Regions from separate parts of the Blautia sp. HA9023 genome, predicted to be linked through region 3. Evidence: riboswitches for the same ligand, from Rfam matches in the RefSeq annotation. Region 3 holds a riboswitch; each other region holds the start of a gene.

Region 1 (4,727 bases), 130 kb from region 3:
CACAAGCAGATAAATAAAGCAGGGAGCACCGATAATGGATACCAGCACACCGATGGGCATCTCGGAATTTTTAAGGATCACACGACATGCCACATCGCACCAGATCAGAAACGATGCACCAAGAAGCGCACTTAAGGGGAGCAGTTTTCTGTGATCTGTTCCAAAAAGGATCCGGACCACATGAGGGATCACCAGTCCCACAAATCCGATTACACCGGCACAGTACACGGCAAATCCGATCATAACAGAAGCAACGATCAGATAAAAAGTCCGCAGTCTGTGCAGATCTGTTCCAAGGGTAATGGATACGTCATCTCCCAGAAGCATCAGATTCAGGTTCCGGTACTGCGTCCAGAAAACAGCCACGCACACCAGCGTGACCGGAAGCATTACACCCACTCTGGTCCAGCTTGCTCCGGCAAGACTTCCCATGCTCCACTTCATAACTTCTGTTGCCGCATTTTTGTCATTGGTAATATAAATGACAAAATTGGAAAAAGCAGAACAGACTGCGCTGACCGCCATTCCCGCAAGGATCAGTTTTGCGGAAGTTGCCTTTCCACCCATGTTTGCAATGGCGATCACCGCAAAAGAAGTGATCATCGCGCCAATGAAAGCTGTGATTCCCACAGAGTTTCCACCAAGAAAGCTTCCGATTCCAAGCATGATGGCCAGTGTGGCACCCAGAGATGCACCAGATGAGATACCCAGCACATACGGGTCTGCCAGCGGGTTCTGCACGATAGCCTGCATCACCACGCCGCACACGGAAAGAGCCATTCCAACTGCCAGAGCCAGAAGGACTCTAGGCAGCCGGATCAGCCACACAACATCATGAACTGCGCCTTCCGCATAGGCGGACAGACTTTTTATATGAAACAATTTATAAGCGATAACGCTGTATACATCCTTCAGTGACAGATCCGCATTTCCAAAAGTGATGGCTGCAAGTATGGAAAAAATAAGGAATCCTGCAAGTCCGATGAGAACTGCCACATACATGGATGTTCTGAGCACCTTATCTTTTTTTCTCTGTGAAGCTGTTTCTTTCACTGCATTTTCTCCGATCAGTCAAGATTTACGTCCGGATATAATCCCTTTGCAAAAGTTTCGATTCCGTCCTGGGTACGTGTTGCACTTGCATACATCTCACTGAGCATGATCGGGTAAACACGTCCGTTCTTTACTGCGTCAAGGCTCTTCAGGGACTCATCATCCTGGATCACTGCAAGCTGGCTGTTCTTAACAGTTTCCGGATCATCTCCTGCATATGGCATGTAAACCACAAAGATCACGTCAGGGTTGGCTGCGATGATATCCTCTTTTCCAACGGTGGAAGCATCCGGGTTTGCAAGAGTTGCGCCTAACTGTGTTACCATATCTCCGCCAAGGCTCTTTACGCCATAGTTTGTGATGTCATCTCCAAGAGGCTCCAATACCATTACGCTTGGTTTGTCTTTTACATCTGCAGTTGCAGTAAGAGTTTTGTCGATCACTGCTTTTGCATCATCAACGATAGCCTGTGCTTTGTCCTGTACATCGAAGATCTTTCCGATATTTAAGATATCTGTGAATTCATTTTCCAGTGTTCTGTCGCCGTCCGGACGAGTATTGGTGTTGTAGTAGGTGTTGCAGCCTTTGTCGATCCAGTCTGTTACATTTCCCAGATTCTTATCAGAGAAAAGAGAGCTCCAGGATAAGATCATGTCCGGCTCCAGCATTGTTACAGTTTCAAGGGATGGGGTAAATTCGTCAAGATAATTTGTTTTTGAGAATGCTTCTTTGAGATCTTCCGGAACTTCATTATCAAGACCTGCGGTAGCTACCAGGTGGTCTTCCAGACCAAGTGCGAGCATAGTCTCAATGCTTCCCTGATATACAGCAAGGACTTTTTCCGGTGCTTTTTCATAAGTGGTTTCGATTTCGTTTCCATCGTAATCATAGGTTGTGATGGTCAGAGGATATTCTGTCTTGGTTGCCTCTGCGGAAGAATCTTCGGTGTCTGCAGACTCTGTACTGTCTTCTGCTGCCGGCTGGTTGTCTTCCTTGATGGTCTCGGAGTCTGCTCTCTCTGCGGCATAAACAGCCGGAGTTGCTGATACGGTCATTGCCGCTGCCATTACCATTGCCATGATTCTTGTGGATACATACTTGTTTTTCATTTCATTTCCTCTCTTTTCGCCTGTTTTATCTCCTGTTGCCTATGGGTAACCGAAAAGATGGGGCTTCATAAAATCTGCACGGAACACTTTGTACGGAAGCTCCCACTTACATACTGTCAAGCAGGTTTCCTGACTTACAGACTCAGAAAAAACTCCGCAAAATAAAAACTGATACACCATTCATCTTTTAGCCGATCATGAATGATATATCAGAATTTTCTCCAGAATCTCTCTGACATCGGGATTTCGCCTTCTCACATGAGTTTCTGCAATGGCATGTGAAATCCCTTCTTCTGTATACAGTGGCCGCAACCGCTCAGGCTTTTTACCCGATTCCCTCTCACAGTATCCGGCAGCATATGTGCCGGTGATACTGTTCACTTCACAGCAATTCAATTACGCTGATACTGATTCTAACATACCGGTTTTCCAATTACAACCTTGAGGCCGGATTTTTACAGTTTTTTGCAGAAATAGTCTGCCCGGAGAGATCCCTCTCAGATCTTTTTCAGCTTGGCAAAACCGGCGAACATTTTTTTCACGCCGACTTTGTCAAAGTCTACCGTCACTTCGTAGTCTCTGCCGCCGTCTGCGATATTTTTTACGATACCGACTCCGAATTTCACATGACGGACCGTGTCTCCCTCACCATAGTCCAGGCTGTCCGCCTTCTTCACTGTGAAATCTTTTTTCTGCAGGGTGCTCTTTGCCTGGAAATTCATTTTCATCTGGGCATAGGCGCTTTTCGGAGATACGATATCATCTACTCTGGGCTTTTTCTCCTGAATCGTATGTCCAAGATCCACCAATTCTCTTGGAATTTCCCTTACAAAGCGTGATACACGGTTGTACTGGGTCTCTCCACGGATCATACGCTGTTTTGCACAGGTTAATGTCAGTTCCTTCATGGCACGTGTGATCCCCACATAACAGAGTCTTCGCTCTTCTTCAATATCCGACGGGTCTCCGGACCAGATGGACGCATATCCCGGAAATACTCCGTCCTCCATACCTGCCATAAATACATTGGGGAATTCCAGTCCCTTGGCACTGTGAAGGGTCATAAGAAGCACATAATCCTGATCCGGATCAACGGAATCAATATCTGCCACCAGTGCGATCTCTTCCAGAAATGCGGAAAGTGTTGCCGGCTGTCCTGCCTCTTCCATGGCTTCCTGGAAAGATTCGGTCTTGGAGATCAGCTCATCGATATTCTCGATCCTTGCCTGAGCTTCTTCTGTTTTTTCTGCTTCCAGCTCTTTCACATAACCGGTCAGTTCGATCACTTCTTCCAGCGTTTCACGGACTGTATAAGCCTCTGCCTTACTCTTAAGTCCCTGGATAAAAGATACAAAATCATTGATCTTTCCTGCTGCCCGGCCAATGGACGGTACTTCCTCCACCACACGGAGGGCATCATAAAAGCTCAGGTTCATCATATCCGCATAATCCTGGACCCGGCCGATGCTGGTAGCTCCGATTCCTCTCTTCGGTACATTTAAGATCCTGCGCACAGCCAGATCATCACTGGCATTGTCAATCGTCTTCAGATAGCTTAACAGATCCTTGATCTCTTTGCGGGCATAAAAGTTTACACCGCCCACAATCTTATACGGCACATTTGCCAGGAGAAATTTTTCTTCAAAGAGACGTGACTGGGCATTGGTCCGGTAAAGTACCGCACAGTCCTTATACTGGAATTTCCCGTTACGCCGTCCCTGAATGATCTCTCCCGCAACATACTCCGCTTCCTCAAATCCGTTGTTGAACTGCCGGAAATGAACTTTATCACCCTCTTCGTTCTCTGTCCAGAGTCGTTTTTCTTTACGTTCTGTATTGTTGGCAATTACCTCGTTGGCTGCGTTCAGGATATTCTGTGTAGAACGGTAATTCTGCTCCAGCCGTACCACATTCGCCTCAGTGAAAACCTTCTCAAAGCCCAGGATGTTCCCGATATTTGCTCCACGGAAACGATAAATAGACTGGTCATCATCGCCAACTACGCAGAGATTCTTGTATTTTTCCGCAAGAAGACTTACGAATTTAAACTGTGCGGTGTTAGTATCCTGATACTCATCCACCATAATATACCGGAAACGTTCCTGATAATAATCCAGGATATCCGGATTGTGTTGGAAAAGCTCCACGGTTTTCACGATCAGGTCATCAAAATCCAGGGCGTTGTTTCCCCGGAGGATGGACTGGTATTCCTTATACATGCCTGCAATCTTCCGTGCATCCGGATCACTTCCCGCATTCAGCTCCATCTCTTCCGGCGTGATCAGCTCATCCTTGGCATGGGAAATCTCCGCAAGAACAGCGCGTTCTTTATAAATTTTTGTATTGATACTGAATTTCCGGAAGATTTCCCTCATGACTGTCTTCTGGTCGTCGGTATCATAGATGGTAAAATTACTGCTAAATCCCAGCACTTCAATATGTCTGCGTAAAATCCTCACGCATGCGGAATGAAAGGTAGAAACCCATACGCTCTCTGCGCCCATTCCCGCAATTTTATTTACACGTTCCCGCATCTCACTGGCAGCCTTGTTGGTAAAGGTGATC
Region 2 (4,727 bases), 660 kb from region 3:
CTTCTTCCTGAAACCGGGAACTTCCTCTATCACCGTAAGCTCCAAGGCACAGCCGGATATCTCTGCAAAAGTAGATCTGACATCTACATATGTGCCGATCGAATCCATTGTACCGGGAATGTCCGGACAGCAGGTGATCCATGGAAGAAATGCAAACAGTGACGGTCAGGAAGAGGACGGCAGAGTTGCATTTAACCCGATTCCGGGAAGTGCCGTAGTAACTCCGACCAATGCAAGTTATGCATCTGACTGGACCATTACAAGCAGTGATGATACGATCGGATATTACAGCAACGGTTCCAAAGTATTTGTTCCGAAACAGTCCGGAAAAGTAACTTACACAGCAGAAATTAAAGATACAGATCCGGAAACAGGAAAGACACGTACCATTACCGGAACTTCTGAGGTTGAGTTTGTATATAAGAATCCACTGACTTCAGTCACTTCTCCTGTAACAGAGGTAACCGTAAGATCAGGAGAAAGTCAGGATATCGATCTGAGCTTTACCGGAGAGATTTCTGACCAGGGATACAACGTGACAGATCCATCCATGAAATGGACTTTTGACAAAAAAGGTGTTGTAGTCATTACAAAGAAAACAAGTGGCTACTGGAAACGTCAGGATGGAGCACCAGATACAAACAACTACTTTATCGGAACCGATTACAGGATCACGGGAATCGGCGAGGGAACGGTGATCGCTACCGGTACACCGGTTGACCAGACCAATTCTCCGGAACCTGTAAAGATCAGGCTCACAGTAACAAAAGGTGACGGACAGGATACAGACAACAAAAAACTTGCGTCTGAAGACGTTGAGAAAGCAGTTTCTTATCTTACAGACCTTCATCAGGAAAAAGGATATCAGTATGGAGATGAGTGGGTGGTATATGCTCTTCTCCGCAGCGGACAGACCATTGACCAGGATAAACTGGACGCATATTACGAGTCTGTATGTGCGACTGTAAAAGGCTGGAGTGCAGACCAGAAACCTACAGATATTGAGCGAGTGTCTCTTGCATTAACAGCTATGGGAAAAGACATCACAAATGTTGACGGTGTAAACCTTGCAGCGATGATCTACAATTCTGAAAAACTGAAAAATGGTTCCAATGAACTGATCTATGCATTGATCGCTCTGGATGCCGCAGATATCCAGATCCCGGGAAATGCGAAATGGAACCGTGCTTCCATCATCAGGGCACTTGGAGAATTCCAGAATCCGACAACCGGTGGAATCGGACTTACCGATGCAAAAGGAGGAAGCTCTGATATTACAGCCATGGCGCTTCAGGCCCTTGCTGTCTACAGAAACCATAATACAGCCGCAAAAAATATTTCAGACAAAGCACTCACTTACCTGGCAAATGCCATGGGAGATGATTTCGGATATGGTACCTGTGAAAGTACAGCCCAGGTTCTTCTGGCACTGACTTCTATGGGAATTGATCCGTTAAGCGATGATTTTGGTACTGTAAATATGAATATGATCACAAATCTGACTGGTTATATTCAGAGCGACAATGGTTTTTCACATTCCATGTCAATTTCAAAATCCAGCGAAATGTCTACAGTACAGGCACTTCAGGCACTGGATTCTTACAGACGTTTTGTAAATAAGGAGACAACATACTGGGATCTGAAAAACAAAGGAGAACATGCAAAACACAGCTGGGATGCAGGAACAGTAACAAAGAAATCCACCTGTAAGACAAAAGGAACAAAATCTTATACCTGTACCTGGTGCGGAGAGAAAAAGACCGAATCAACAGCTCTTGCAGCACATAAGTGGAGTTCCTGGAAGACAACGAAATCTGCAACTGTTTTTGCACCGAAACAGATCACAAGAACCTGTTCTGTATGTGCCAAAAAAGAAACAAAGAATTCAGGAAGCAAACTGAAACCAACGATCAAACTGAACGCATATGGAATTCGTCTGAATCCGGGAAAATCTACTAGCAAAGTGAAAGTCAGTGGTCTTGCAAAAGGAGATTCCGTGAAGTCCTGGAAATCCAGCAATACTGCAATTGTAAAAGTAGATAAAAAAGGTGTGATCACCGCACAGAAAAAGACAGGTACTGCTTATATCACAGTAACTCTGGCAAGCAAAAAAACGGCGAAACTGAAAGTCGTTGTACAAAAAGGAACAGTAAGAACTGCGGCCATAACCGGACTGCAGTCCAGAATAACCATCAGTAAAGGAAAGACAACGACCTTAAAGCCGATACGCAGACCAATAACATCTGCTGAAAAACTTACATACAGTTCCTCCAATAAGGCTGTTGCCACAGTAAGTTCCAAAGGTGTGGTCAGAGGTGTGAAAAAAGGAACTGCGGTAATTACAGTAAGATCCGGAAAAGTTTCTTACAAATGCCGTGTAACTGTAAAATAAATACTGATCATTATGAAATAACCCCGCCTATAACTCTGATTCACGGGATTGTCACAGAAAAAGAAGTGTGTTATAATTTCTGAACAGTTAAATATGGAGAAAAAACAATTACCGGTTTTAAGTTCTCTGCCACATCGGCAGGGCCAAGAGGGAACAGGGTGAGAATCCCAGGCAGTCGTGCTACTGTATTTGTTTAGATCTTTCTGTAACCATTGTACGGATCTGTATGAGAAGGGGAGGGATCGTGATTACATAAGCCAGGATACCTGCTTAAAGCTGCTACCAGTTATTACACGCAATGATAAATGGAGGGGGAGATTGTTTGGTTTTGTGTACCTATTTTTCGGGACACAGAAAGAAACATTTCCTGAATTCAGAGATATTGCGGTAGCAGATGGTATTGTTGAAAACATGATCATTATATACGGATGCGATATCTTTCAGGGTATTGCATCCGTTTTTTTGTTGAGAGGTTAAAAAATGCAGAAAACACTGGTGTGGCGTTCGCAGAAAGAAAGAGAAAAAACATTTGTAAGAGGATGTGCAGAGAAACACGGAGAGAGAATTCTTGTTATCGGACAGCCTTACAGCCGAATCGGAGACGAGGCACTGAAGAATAATATCCGGATCAGAGAAGTGAGCCTGGAAAACTGCGTCAGAGAGATTGGCAGAGAAAGTTTCGCCGGATGTACAAGGCTTCGAACAGTAAGATCAGAGAAAATAAAAGTTATAAAAAACAGAGCTTTTTCCGGTTGTGTAAACCTGAGAAGTTTTGAAATCCCGGCTACAACAGAATATATTGGAAAAGGGGTTTTGTACGGGTGTAAAAGACTGCAGAAGACAGTTTTTGAAGAGAATAAGAAAATCATCCGAATTCCGGCAGAAGCTTTTATGGAGTGCCAGGAACTTTCCGGAGTAGTGCTTCCGGAAATGATCACTGAGATTGGGCGAAGGGCATTTTATAAATGTGGGAATCTGACAGAGATAAAAATTCCTCAGTCTGTGGAGCGGATTGAAAGAGAGGCGTTTTATCAGACCGGACTGCAGAAGCTGGAACTTCCTCAAAAGCTGAAATTTATTGGAGAGAGCGCTTTTCTGAAGTGCAGAAATCTGGAATATGTCCGGGTTCCGGAATATGTGGAAACTGTGGAAAAATGGGCGTTTCACGGGTGCAGTATGTTGAAAACAGTGGAATTTTCCGGGGATCCAGAAGTGCTGGGAGAATGGATCATAAATAAAGGAACAAAGATCCTGTGCAGAAAAAATACCAGAGTCGATGACTATTGTAGGAAGTATGGATTTGCGGTAGAATATCTGTAAAAGCGACCATTTTTTGGTGGAAAGAGGAGAAGGATGAGGGAAAGAAAACCTGTGATCGGCGTTACCTGTAATTTTGACTACAGGGATGCTGTTGGAATGGTTTCGGGCATGGGGATCACCGGGCAGGACTGGGACTTTGTCAGCGGTGATTATGTGTATATCCTGGAGAAAGCCGGTGCGATTCCTGTGCTGATCCCGCAGTATGGAGATCTGGAGGCGGCGAAACCGTTCCTGGAACAGCTGGACGGAGTGCTGATCTCCGGCGGACATGATGTAGGGCCGGAGCGGTACGGGGCGTTTCCAAAAGGGTACTGCGGAACGATCATGCCCATGCGGGATGAGCAGGATATTGCGATTTCCAGATATTTTATGATGGAAAAGAAAAAGCCGATCCTCGGGATCTGCCGTGGCATTCAGATCATGAATGTGGCCTGCGGCGGAACCCTGTATCAGGATCTGGAAAAAGAAGGGGGGTTTGAACATCATTTCGGGGATAAGTACCCGAGAAATGTGGCGTGGCATAAAGTGAGCATTGCCAAAGACAGTATATTGGAAAAGACTTATGGGAACCGGGAGATCCGGGTGAATTCTTTTCATCATCAGGCGATAAAAGATGCCGGGGAGAATGTGAGGATCACAGCCTGGTCCGAGGACCGGGTGCCGGAAGCTATGGAACTTGAGGATCATCCATTTGCGGTGGCTGTGCAGTGGCATCCGGAGATGATGTATGATTCTTCGGAGCAGATGAAACTTTTACAGGCATTTGTGAAGGCAGCAGAGAAGGGGACAGAAGCATGAATATTTGTATATATGGAGCATCCAGCGCAGAACTGAAAAAGATTTATTATGAGAAAACAGAGGAATTGGGACGGCTGATAGGAAAACGTGGCCATGGCCTTGTTTTTGGCGGTGGAAAAGAAGGACTGATGGGTGCGGCGGCCCGTGGCGTTGACAGAGAGAAAGGTTATATCCTGGGGATCGCACCGCGATTTTTTGACAAGCCGGGAGTCCTGTA
Region 3 (4,727 bases):
CCTGGACTTCCGGATTGTGATGGATCATGGTGGATTCAATGGCAAGGTCACAGCCTTCGTTCAGAATCAGCTCATAATCCGGCGCACTGTACTTGCCGGCATAGATCATCTTTTTCTGCTCCATGGCGTCTTTCGCTTCCTGGATATACCATCCGTCTTCTTTGGTTCCGGAAAGCTTGATACTGTCGATCCCGTCAATGGCCCGGAAAAGATCCATGGCTGAGGTTGCCACCAGATAAATATTGTTTAACGGCTGTTTTAAGACCGCAATATCAGAGTCCAGCCCTTCCGGAGCTTCTTTTCCCTCGGGGACTACAAGAAACTGTCCCTCCTGATCGATGGTGATCAGCGCATAGCCATCGTTGTAATAATCCACATTGAATTCCTTCGCATAGGATAGTTCCATGCTGTGGTCGAAAGTAAGGCCCGGAATATCCGCAGGCTTATGTTCTGTCTCCGCTGCCTGCACGGCAAACGCGCAGCCCAGAACAAGCGTCAATGTCAGAAATATGTATGAAATTATTTTTTTCATTTTTCTGCCTTTTTCATGCTTGAAGAATCAAAATTTAATGTGTAGTCGATCTCATGAGGTGTACTCATGGCTACGGTATCTGCAGTCACTTCCATCTCTGCGTCAAAAACTGTCACCGGGATCTCAAATGTGGAGTTTCCGTCTTTGTTCACCGGCTCGTATTTTTCGCCGTCCACGATCATGTAATCATAATTCGGACTGCTCCAGATGATGGTTGCAGTAGCTTTTTTGTCCTTGATCTCTACTTTTGCCGGGGATTCTACCGTTGCTCTTCCGGTTCCGCCTGTGAGGGTTACATCAAATTCGTAAGTTCCGTCTTCCAGTTTCAGATCTTCCAGCTTTTTTCCCTCATATTTCTTGTCATCGGAAGTTTTCTCATCTTTGGAAGCATCTGCTTTTTCTGCAGTCTCCTTGTCGGAGGAGTCTTCTTTTTTGTCTGTATCATCAGTTGTTTCTTCCACATCACCTGTCTTTACAGGATCTTTGACGCTGACTTTATGGTCATACCATTTACCTTTTTCTCCCAGAAGTGCCACATCAAATTCCTCATCAATGGCAGGTACCGGGATATCAAACCCGTAAACTTCCTCTGTATAACCGTCGCTGTATTTTACTGTATCTGTGGTAGGTTCAATGATCTCGGCGCCATCCTTCTGTGCATCTTCTGCAGTTCCTGCAAACAGATTTACGATCTTCTTGGAAACCAGGCTTACATGGATGGTCATCTTGCCATCTTTGACCGTAAGCTCTCCTTTTTCGTCATTGGCCTCATTTACATGGAACATACTGCTGTCTGTGTCAAACTCTGCTGTATAAACACCATCTTCCAGGGTATCTGTCTTGGCTGCATCTGCCTCTTTCTCATTGGAAGCTTCCGCATCCTCTTTGGAATCGTTTTTGGCAGATTCGGTTTTTGCGGAATCTGTTGCAGCCATCGCAGGCACAGAGCCAAGGGCCATAGCTGATGCACTTACCATTGCAAGGATTAAGTTTACATAACGTTTTTTCATAATAATCTTCTCCCTTCCATAGATACAGCAATCTGCCCGGAAGACAGTCTTCCTGATCTTTCCGGGCAGTTACATGGATTTCTTATAGGTATCTGAGCTCACTCAGATCGTTTCATATTTATTATTCTGCGGAATCCTCAGCGGAATCAGCCTCTGTATCTGCTGCTGCGTCAGAATCTGCGGACTCATCTGTGCTTCCGATGGAGTCGATAGCTGCTTTTGTATGATCTACATAAAGCTGCTCAACAGCCTCGATACGTCCAAGACCTGCGATCTGTGTATCAACATTCTCGAAGTTTCCGGATGCTACAAACTGGCTCTTCCAGGAATCCTCATCATCACCGGCCATATCGTTGTTTGCATGGTCTCCGGCAACAACCATCAGCGGACGAAGAACAACGTTCTTGTATCCTGCCTCTTTTACCTTCTCGATAACCTTGTCGCAGGCTGTATCTTCCGGTTTACCCTCTACAGTACCGATGAATGCGTTCTTGAATCCAAGGTTTTCCATCTGTGTCTGCATCTGATCGTATGTAATGTTAGCTGTATGAGATGTTCCATGTCCCATGAATACGAATGCTGTGCCAGCCTCAGCTGCTGCATCCATGCTGTCAAATCCGGCTTCTTTGCAAGCCTCATCTGTGATTGCCTGAGCAACGGCTTTCTTGTCATCGTTGATCACGGTTGCATCGTCTCCAACCTCACCGAGCATTGGCTCTGCGATAGCTACAGACTCGAATTTATCTTTATAGCCATTGATCGCTTCTGTCATCTCATCGTACTCAGCACCATGCATCAGATGAGTAGGCTGTACAACCAGATTCTTAACACCATTCTCTACTGCACGGTCAAGAGCCTGCTGCATGTTATCGATCACTTCATCATCTCTTGCCTCTACATGGTTGATGATGATCTGTGCTGTAAATGCTCTTCTTACAGACCAGTCCGGATAAGCTTCTGCAAGAGCATCCTCGATTCCTTTGACATCCTCTGCACGGCTGTCATTGAAGGAAGTACCAAAGCTTACTACCAGAAGCTCGTTCTCACCGATCTCATCCTGGTTACGTGGATCGTCTTTGGAAGCGTCTCCTGTGTCACGTCCGAAGTAATCCGGATCAGCGTTCTCGCCCTCTACCAGTTCTTTCTGAGCGTCTGTCAGAGCATCCCATGCTTCTTTAGCTGCCTTGCAGTCCTCATCTGTTGTGTCAGTTCTCTCCTGAACATAGATCTTGTCGATCAGAGCTGCTACATTGTCAGCTGCTTTCTGGTCTTCATCAGAAGCCTCTGTGGTATCAGCTGCCTCAGTACTCTCATCTGCGCTCTCTTCTGTAGCGGAATCATCTGCTGCCATTGCTGTTGTAGCTGCACCCATAGAGCATGTCATGGAAACTGCGAGCATCAGAGCTAACATTGTTTTTCTTTTCATTTCTTATCGTCCTCTTTTCATGTATTTCCAGAATACTGATATGTACAAAAAAACGGCTGCTTTCTGCGGCCGCCTGCTCACACACGATTCTCTCGCAATACACATAAAAAGAAGTTCTGTATTGTTATTGAGAATACAGATTCGTAGACCGCGAATCCTGGATCTCACAATAAGGCAGTTCTCCTGACTTGGTTCCACACTGCTTTCCCTTCCCGGTTTCCCAGTGGTATTTAAAAACAGCTCCCCGTTCACAGTGACGGTATCGTTCCGGATTCTCACCGGATTCTCTTTTGCACATCCGACTGGACGCAACCTTATTGCCATAACATTTGTACATATTCGATTTTACCTGGTTACTTATTCTTTTACCACAAAATCACAAAATTGTCAAGATTGCTGTCGGACGAATCATGGTGCTTCCCCTGCATCTGTCAGTTATTTTCAACATACTCCTTTCAATATTCATGCACATTATGCATGGTTTTATATGATTTATGTTTTTTATTTATGGTACAGTGATTTCCTACAACATAAAAGCAGCCCCTTTCCGCCATCACTGTGACAGCAGAAAAGGGCCGCTCATATTATTTACTGAAGTACTCCTGCTCAAGGTATCTGGCTACATAGATACCGCTGGCGGATGCATGGGAAAGAGAATGTGTCACACCGCTGCAGTCTCCGATAACAAAGAGACCTTTGTGGCAGGTTTCCAGATTCTCATCGATCTCAACTTCCATGTTGTAGAATTTAACCTCAACACCATAAAGCAGAGTATCGTCATCTGCTGTTCCAGGTGCGATCTTATCCAGAGCATAGATCATCTCGATGATTCCATCCAGGATACGCTTCGGCATAACAAGGCTTAAGTCTCCCGGTGTTGCGGAAAGAGTCGGTGTTACGAAGCTCTCCTCAATACGTGCTTTTGTGCTTCGTCTTCCACGGATCAGATCTCCGAAACGCTGTACCATAACACCACCGCCAAGCATGTTGGAAAGTCTTGCGATGCTCTCACCATATCCGTTGCTGTCATGGAACGGCTCTGAGAAATGTTTGGATACCAGAAGCGCAAAATTTGTATTGTTGGTGTGTTTTGCAGGATCTTCATAGCTGTGGCCGTTTACTGTGATGATTCCATTGGTGTTCTCATTAACCACAACACCTCTCGGGTTCATACAGAAAGTACGGACCATATCCTCAAACTTCTCGGTTCTGTAAACGATCTTGCTCTCGTAAAGCTCATCGGTCAGACGGCTGAACACCTCTGCCGGAAGCTCCACACGGACACCGATATCCACACGGTTGGAAAGTGTGGGGATCTTAAGATCTGTACATACAGTCTCCATCCATTTACTTCCGCTTCGTCCCGCGGAGATGATGCAGTAAGTTCCCTCGTAACGCTCATCACCTACAACAACTGCATAGCCGTCTTCTGTTTTCTCCACTTTGTCAACGGACGCGTCAAAATAGAAATCTACATGGGCTTTCATCTTGTCATAGAGATTCTGAAGTACTACATAGTTGATATCCGTTCCCAGGTGGCGGACAGATGCATCCAGAAGATGCAGGCCGTTCTGAAGACAAAGCTTACGGATCTCACTGTTTGTGGTGGAATAAAGCTTGGTTCCCTCTCCACCATGCATCAGATTCAGTTTATCTACATATTCCATCAGTTCTGTGGCTGTATCCTTGCCAATATGCTGATACAGCGTTCCGCCAAACTGATTGGTGATATTATATTTTCCATCGGAGAAAGCGCCTG
Region 4 (4,727 bases), 620 kb from region 3:
GTGTCGGCGGTGTGATCGGTTACATCAAAGGTATTGATAAATACAACATCATCGAGAACAATGAGTATACCTGTAAAGATGTAAAAGGAATCGGAGCGATCGATTTCGTTGATACAAATTATGCAAATCCCACACCTGTGGAAGGCGTAACTTATTACAATTCAGAAAACGGAAGGCCAAGTATTTCCGGTGCAACGAAAGCACAGCATAACCGTACCGATGATCCTCTCGGTGCAGATGCAGATAAGCTTACCAAACTGGTAGTGCCGAAGATCAAAGTTTCCCTTACGATCTTAGGTGACCAGGTTCACGACAGTGATAAAGATCATCAGTATCATACCTACTATGCAGGAAATCTGGAGACCTGGCTGGAGCAGAGTGAGTATACCGTTGTAGAAGGCTCTACGGCAAAAGATGTCATTGACGCAGCATTACTTGCCAACAACATGACATGCGAGAATCCATCCGGAAACTACATTGCGTCCATCACAAAAGGTGATGTTACACTTGGCGAGTTTACAAACGGAAAATACAGCGGATGGATGTATACATTAAACGGCTCTTATCCGGATCTTGGAGTTTCCGAGCAGGAAGTAAAGAACAATGACCAGATCGTTCTTCATTACACAGACTACTATCCGGAAGAAGAGAATCATGTCTGGGAGACAGCATGGACATTTGACAAAAACGCCCACTGGCATGAATGTGCAAATTCCAAAAACGAAAATTCCTGGTGCAACATCTCCAGCAATGAGAGAAAGAACGGATATGCAGCACATACCTATGACAAAGGTAAAGTAACAAAAGCAGCTACCTGTACAACAGCAGGTGTGAAAACATATACCTGTACAGTCTGCGGCGCAACAAAGACAGTAAGTATCCCGAAGACAAGACATACTTACACCTGGAAAACAACAACAAAAGCAACCGTATTCAAACCGGCAGTACAGACAAAAGTCTGCTCCAAATGCGGTTATAAAACAAAGACAACCAGACCTTACGGCAAAAAACTGACTCCAACCCTGAAACTGAACGCAACAAAGATCACTCTGAAAGTAAATCAGTCCACATCCAGAGTGAAAGTAACAGGACTTGCCAACGGTGATGCTGTAAAGGCATGGGGAACTACCAACAAAAAGATCGTAACTGTAAGCAGCAAAGGTGTGATCAAAGCCGGAAAAACAGCTGGTACAGCAAAAGTTTCCGTAACCTTAAAGAGCGGAAAGAAAGCTTATATCACAGTAACTGTTCAGAAATCTACAGTAAAAACAACAAAGATCACAGGTGTAAAATCTGCCCTTACTCTGAAAAAAGGAGCAAAGACAACCCTGAAACCAGTACGTACACCGTTCACATCCGGTGAGAAGATTACTTACACTTCTTCCAATAAGAACGTGGCAACCGTAAGCAGCACAGGTGTGATCACAGCAAAAAAAGCAGGAACAGCAGTGATCACCGTAAAGAGCGGAAGCAAAAAAGTAACATGCAAGGTAACAGTTAAATAAAGCTGTTATCCCCTGAAAAATAAAAGCGGCATTTTTTCACAGAATGAAATGTGAAAAAATGCCGTTTTTGATCATTTGATCATAAATATTCAACTTTAAAATCAAATTCCTTACAATACTCATCTACTTTGGAACCTTTATAACACCGGATGGTACAGGCACGGTTGATGATCCATGGCCCGATAAAATCGGGATCGTGTCGGATCTCCAGATATTTCATACGGTTACATCCGTGGAATACCCATTTGCCGATATAATGGATATTTGTGGGAAGACAGACATAAGTAAGATTCATACACTTAAAAAATGCGCTTTCGTCCAAAAATTCCAGGGACTGGGGAAGATGAAGTTCTTCTATGGCACAAAAATAAAAAGCCTCTTTTCCGATACGTTTCAGACCTTCCGGGAAATCCACGGAACGGAGATTTTTACAGCGGTAAAAAGCACGGTCTTCGATGAGGGTAAGTGCGGAAGACAGCTGAAGGGATTCCAGGGAGGTACACTGTGAAAAAGCTTCGGAGCGGATCCGGGAAATCTGTGAATCATGGGGAAAGATCACACATCCAAGCTTTCGGTTCTCCTGAAAGGCGGCTCTCGGGATAGAAGAAAGTGCCTGAGGAAGAATGACTTTTTTCAGGGAATTACATTGAGAAAATACGTTGGATCCCATATTTTCCACCTGGGTGGGAAGCAATACTTCTTTCAGAAGAGTGCAGCCCTGAAAGGTTCTGGCGCCGATATTTTTAAGCGTGTCCGGAAAACAGACAGAGGAGATCTTGGTCTTTTTCTGAAAAGCTTCCGACGCGATATATTCAATTGGCGCAGGGATCTTTACATTTGAGGAAAGATAGTTTCTTGCGTTGTTTTTGGAAATGACACGACTGGATCTGTAATAAGTACCTGACATAAAAAAGTCTCCTTCAACATAAAAAAAGACACCGCATCACAGGCAGATACGATGTCAAAAAAGAATTCTCCATTTATCATACGTGTAATAGCCGGCAGTATTTCCAAGCAGATCTCCTGACTTATGCAGTCACGTTTATCCCCTTCTTATACGATAAATTACAATGGTTCACGGATAAACTAAGCAAATACAGTAGCACGTCTGTTGAGGATTCTCACCTTATTCCCTTTTAATCCGGTTTTCTGCAGGAAAAAACCGGAACTTGAAAACGTCTATATTTAATATTTTTGGGTGTCTGATTATTATATCACAGAAAAAGGACAGATACAATTGTTTTCCGGGTTTTCGTTTGACAGACAAGAGGAAATAAACTATAATTTCAGTATAAAATTTCATAGAAAAGAAAGACGTGCAAACAGGTGTGATTCCTGTACATGTAAGTGCGATGCCGTACAGTCGGCGGGCGGTTTTTCTTTCATGTAAGGTAGCATTGGTTTGCGCATAGGAACATCTATCAGGTAACGGAATCCCCTTGGAAAAGAGGGATTATTTTCCGTTACCTTTTTTGTTGCTTTTTTTGTGCAGAGAAAAGGAGGAAGAATGGAAAGTAAGAGGAAAAAGACGCTGTTTAATGTGATCATGGTAGTACTGATCCTGGTCATTGCCGGATGCGGAGTGATGGCAGTGGGAAATCTGAAAGGATGGTTTGATAAAGGATCGGACAGCGTTCTTATGACAAAGAACGTAAAAGGTGTGGCCAATATTCAGAGAAACGGTGTGGGCTACGGCCTGGAAAAAAATGTGGCATTGAGAGCCGGAGATATTCTTGAGACGAAGAACGGAACCACAGCGGAGCTTTCAGCCGGAGAAAACAATACACTTTCACTTAACGCAAATACGAAACTTACTGCGGAATCCGTAGAAAAAAACAATTTGAAACTTACTGCGGATCAGGGAGAGGTTTTTGCGGATCTTACGGATTCTGTGGGAAAAGCAGAGATCGCTCTTGATGAAAATACGCTTACCTTTGAGACAGGAGTCTTTTCCGTAAGCGCACAGTCCGGAAGCGGCGCTGTGTATGTATTTAAGGATGAAGTGGAACTGGCCGAAGCGGACGGAAAAACCACAACCGTAACAGCCGGCGAAAGTGCTCAGATGACAAAAAGTGAGGACGGAAGCTGGAAAGTAGAAACAAGTAAGATCTCAGCAGGAGCATTAAATGAATATATGATCCAGCAGCTGCTGGGATGCGCAGATAAAGACAGTTTATGTTTTACACCGGAGGAACTTCAGAAAGTTCTGGATGACAGAGCCGCAGAGAAGAAAGCAGCTCTTGAGAAGAGTTTAAATTCTACAAACAAGATTCCGAAGACTTCAGAAAAATCGGATGATAAAAAGTCTGCAGATGGATCTGCGAAACAGAATTCCGATACAACAGACGGAAATACCGCAGACACTGCAGGCAGCGGAGAGAACACAACACAGGAATACACACCGGATGCTTCTCAGGATGAGACGGATTCTTCCGGAGAAGACACCGCAGGCAGTGATGGAGATGTATCCGATGACGGCAGTTCTGATGATGGTTCCGGTGACGGGGATTCTCAGGATACCAAGCAGTGTACCATCACGATCCTCTGCGATACCATCCTTAATAATATGGACAATCTGACAGCCGGAAAAGAAGCTTATGTGCCGGCAAACGGAGTGATCCTGGATACCAGTACCGTAGAGTTTACAGAGGGAGAAACCGTTTTTGAAGTACTTCAGAGAGTTTGTGAGTACGCCGGAATCCAGCTGGAATATTCCTGGACGCCTATGTATGACAGTTACTATATTCAGGGAATCAACAACCTGTATGAATTTGACTGTGGAGCACAGTCCGGATGGATGTATAAAGTAAACGGATGGTTCCCGAATTACGGATGTTCCAAGTACACACTGGAGGACGGAGACGACATTGTGTGGTGCTTTACCTGCAATGGTCTTGGCGCGGATGTCGGTGCGGAATATAACGGTGAGTGACAGCAAAGGGAGTAAAAGATATGCAGAGAAAAAAATTTCTGGCACTGATGCTGACGGCTGCTCTTGTGGGGCAGCCGGGAGCTCCTGTTTCAATTATGGCGGCAGAAACAGACGAAAGTTCCGATTTCGGATCGTTTGGATCAGAAGCTTCTGACACAGCAGAAAAAAAATTGCCGGTGATCACGGAGGACCTGTCGGAGGAGACCATTACATATGATCTCAATGAAAAGGCAGAGCCTTTAAAGGTTCAGACGGAAGAATCCGGCAAGCTGAAATATCTGTGGCTGAAA

What was found. A riboswitch is a leader RNA that binds a small molecule or an ion and turns the genes downstream of it on or off. The one in region 3 is predicted to bind cobalamin.
Region 1: it holds a riboswitch for cobalamin, as region 3 does, so the genes downstream of both, AC04Q6_RS05025 (ABC transporter substrate-binding protein) here and AC04Q6_RS04465 (sirohydrochlorin cobaltochelatase) in region 3, are expected to answer to the same signal.
Region 2: it holds a riboswitch for cobalamin, as region 3 does, so the genes downstream of both, AC04Q6_RS07365 (leucine-rich repeat domain-containing protein) here and AC04Q6_RS04465 (sirohydrochlorin cobaltochelatase) in region 3, are expected to answer to the same signal.
Region 4: it holds a riboswitch for cobalamin, as region 3 does, so the genes downstream of both, AC04Q6_RS07205 (leucine-rich repeat domain-containing protein) here and AC04Q6_RS04465 (sirohydrochlorin cobaltochelatase) in region 3, are expected to answer to the same signal.

What each region holds. Positions count from the first base shown of each region.
Region 1 is NZ_JBWLUR010000006.1:190,133-194,859, forward strand. Features, by position in the region: gene AC04Q6_RS05020 (FecCD family ABC transporter permease) at 1-1,053, opposite strand, end outside; gene AC04Q6_RS05025 (ABC transporter substrate-binding protein) at 1,068-2,162, opposite strand; cobalamin riboswitch at 2,269-2,558, opposite strand; gene pcrA (DNA helicase PcrA) at 2,660-4,727, opposite strand, start outside.
Region 2 is NZ_JBWLUR010000006.1:729,433-734,159, reverse strand. Features, by position in the region: gene AC04Q6_RS07370 (Ig-like domain-containing protein) at 1-2,392, shown strand, start outside; cobalamin riboswitch at 2,495-2,680, shown strand; gene AC04Q6_RS07365 (leucine-rich repeat domain-containing protein) at 2,873-3,712, shown strand; gene AC04Q6_RS07360 (gamma-glutamyl-gamma-aminobutyrate hydrolase family protein) at 3,746-4,510, shown strand; gene AC04Q6_RS07355 (LOG family protein) at 4,507-4,727, shown strand, end outside.
Region 3 is NZ_JBWLUR010000006.1:64,482-69,208, forward strand. Features, by position in the region: gene AC04Q6_RS04455 (ABC transporter substrate-binding protein) at 1-532, opposite strand, end outside; gene AC04Q6_RS04460 (hypothetical protein) at 529-1,542, opposite strand; gene AC04Q6_RS04465 (sirohydrochlorin cobaltochelatase) at 1,664-2,968, opposite strand; cobalamin riboswitch at 3,125-3,300, opposite strand; gene AC04Q6_RS04470 (NAD(P)/FAD-dependent oxidoreductase) at 3,553-4,727, opposite strand, start outside.
Region 4 is NZ_JBWLUR010000006.1:687,857-692,583, reverse strand. Features, by position in the region: gene AC04Q6_RS07210 (DUF4430 domain-containing protein) at 1-1,505, shown strand, start outside; gene AC04Q6_RS07205 (leucine-rich repeat domain-containing protein) at 1,585-2,412, opposite strand; cobalamin riboswitch at 2,502-2,693, opposite strand; gene AC04Q6_RS07200 (DUF4430 domain-containing protein) at 3,013-4,437, shown strand; gene AC04Q6_RS07195 (prenyltransferase/squalene oxidase repeat-containing protein) at 4,458-4,727, shown strand, end outside.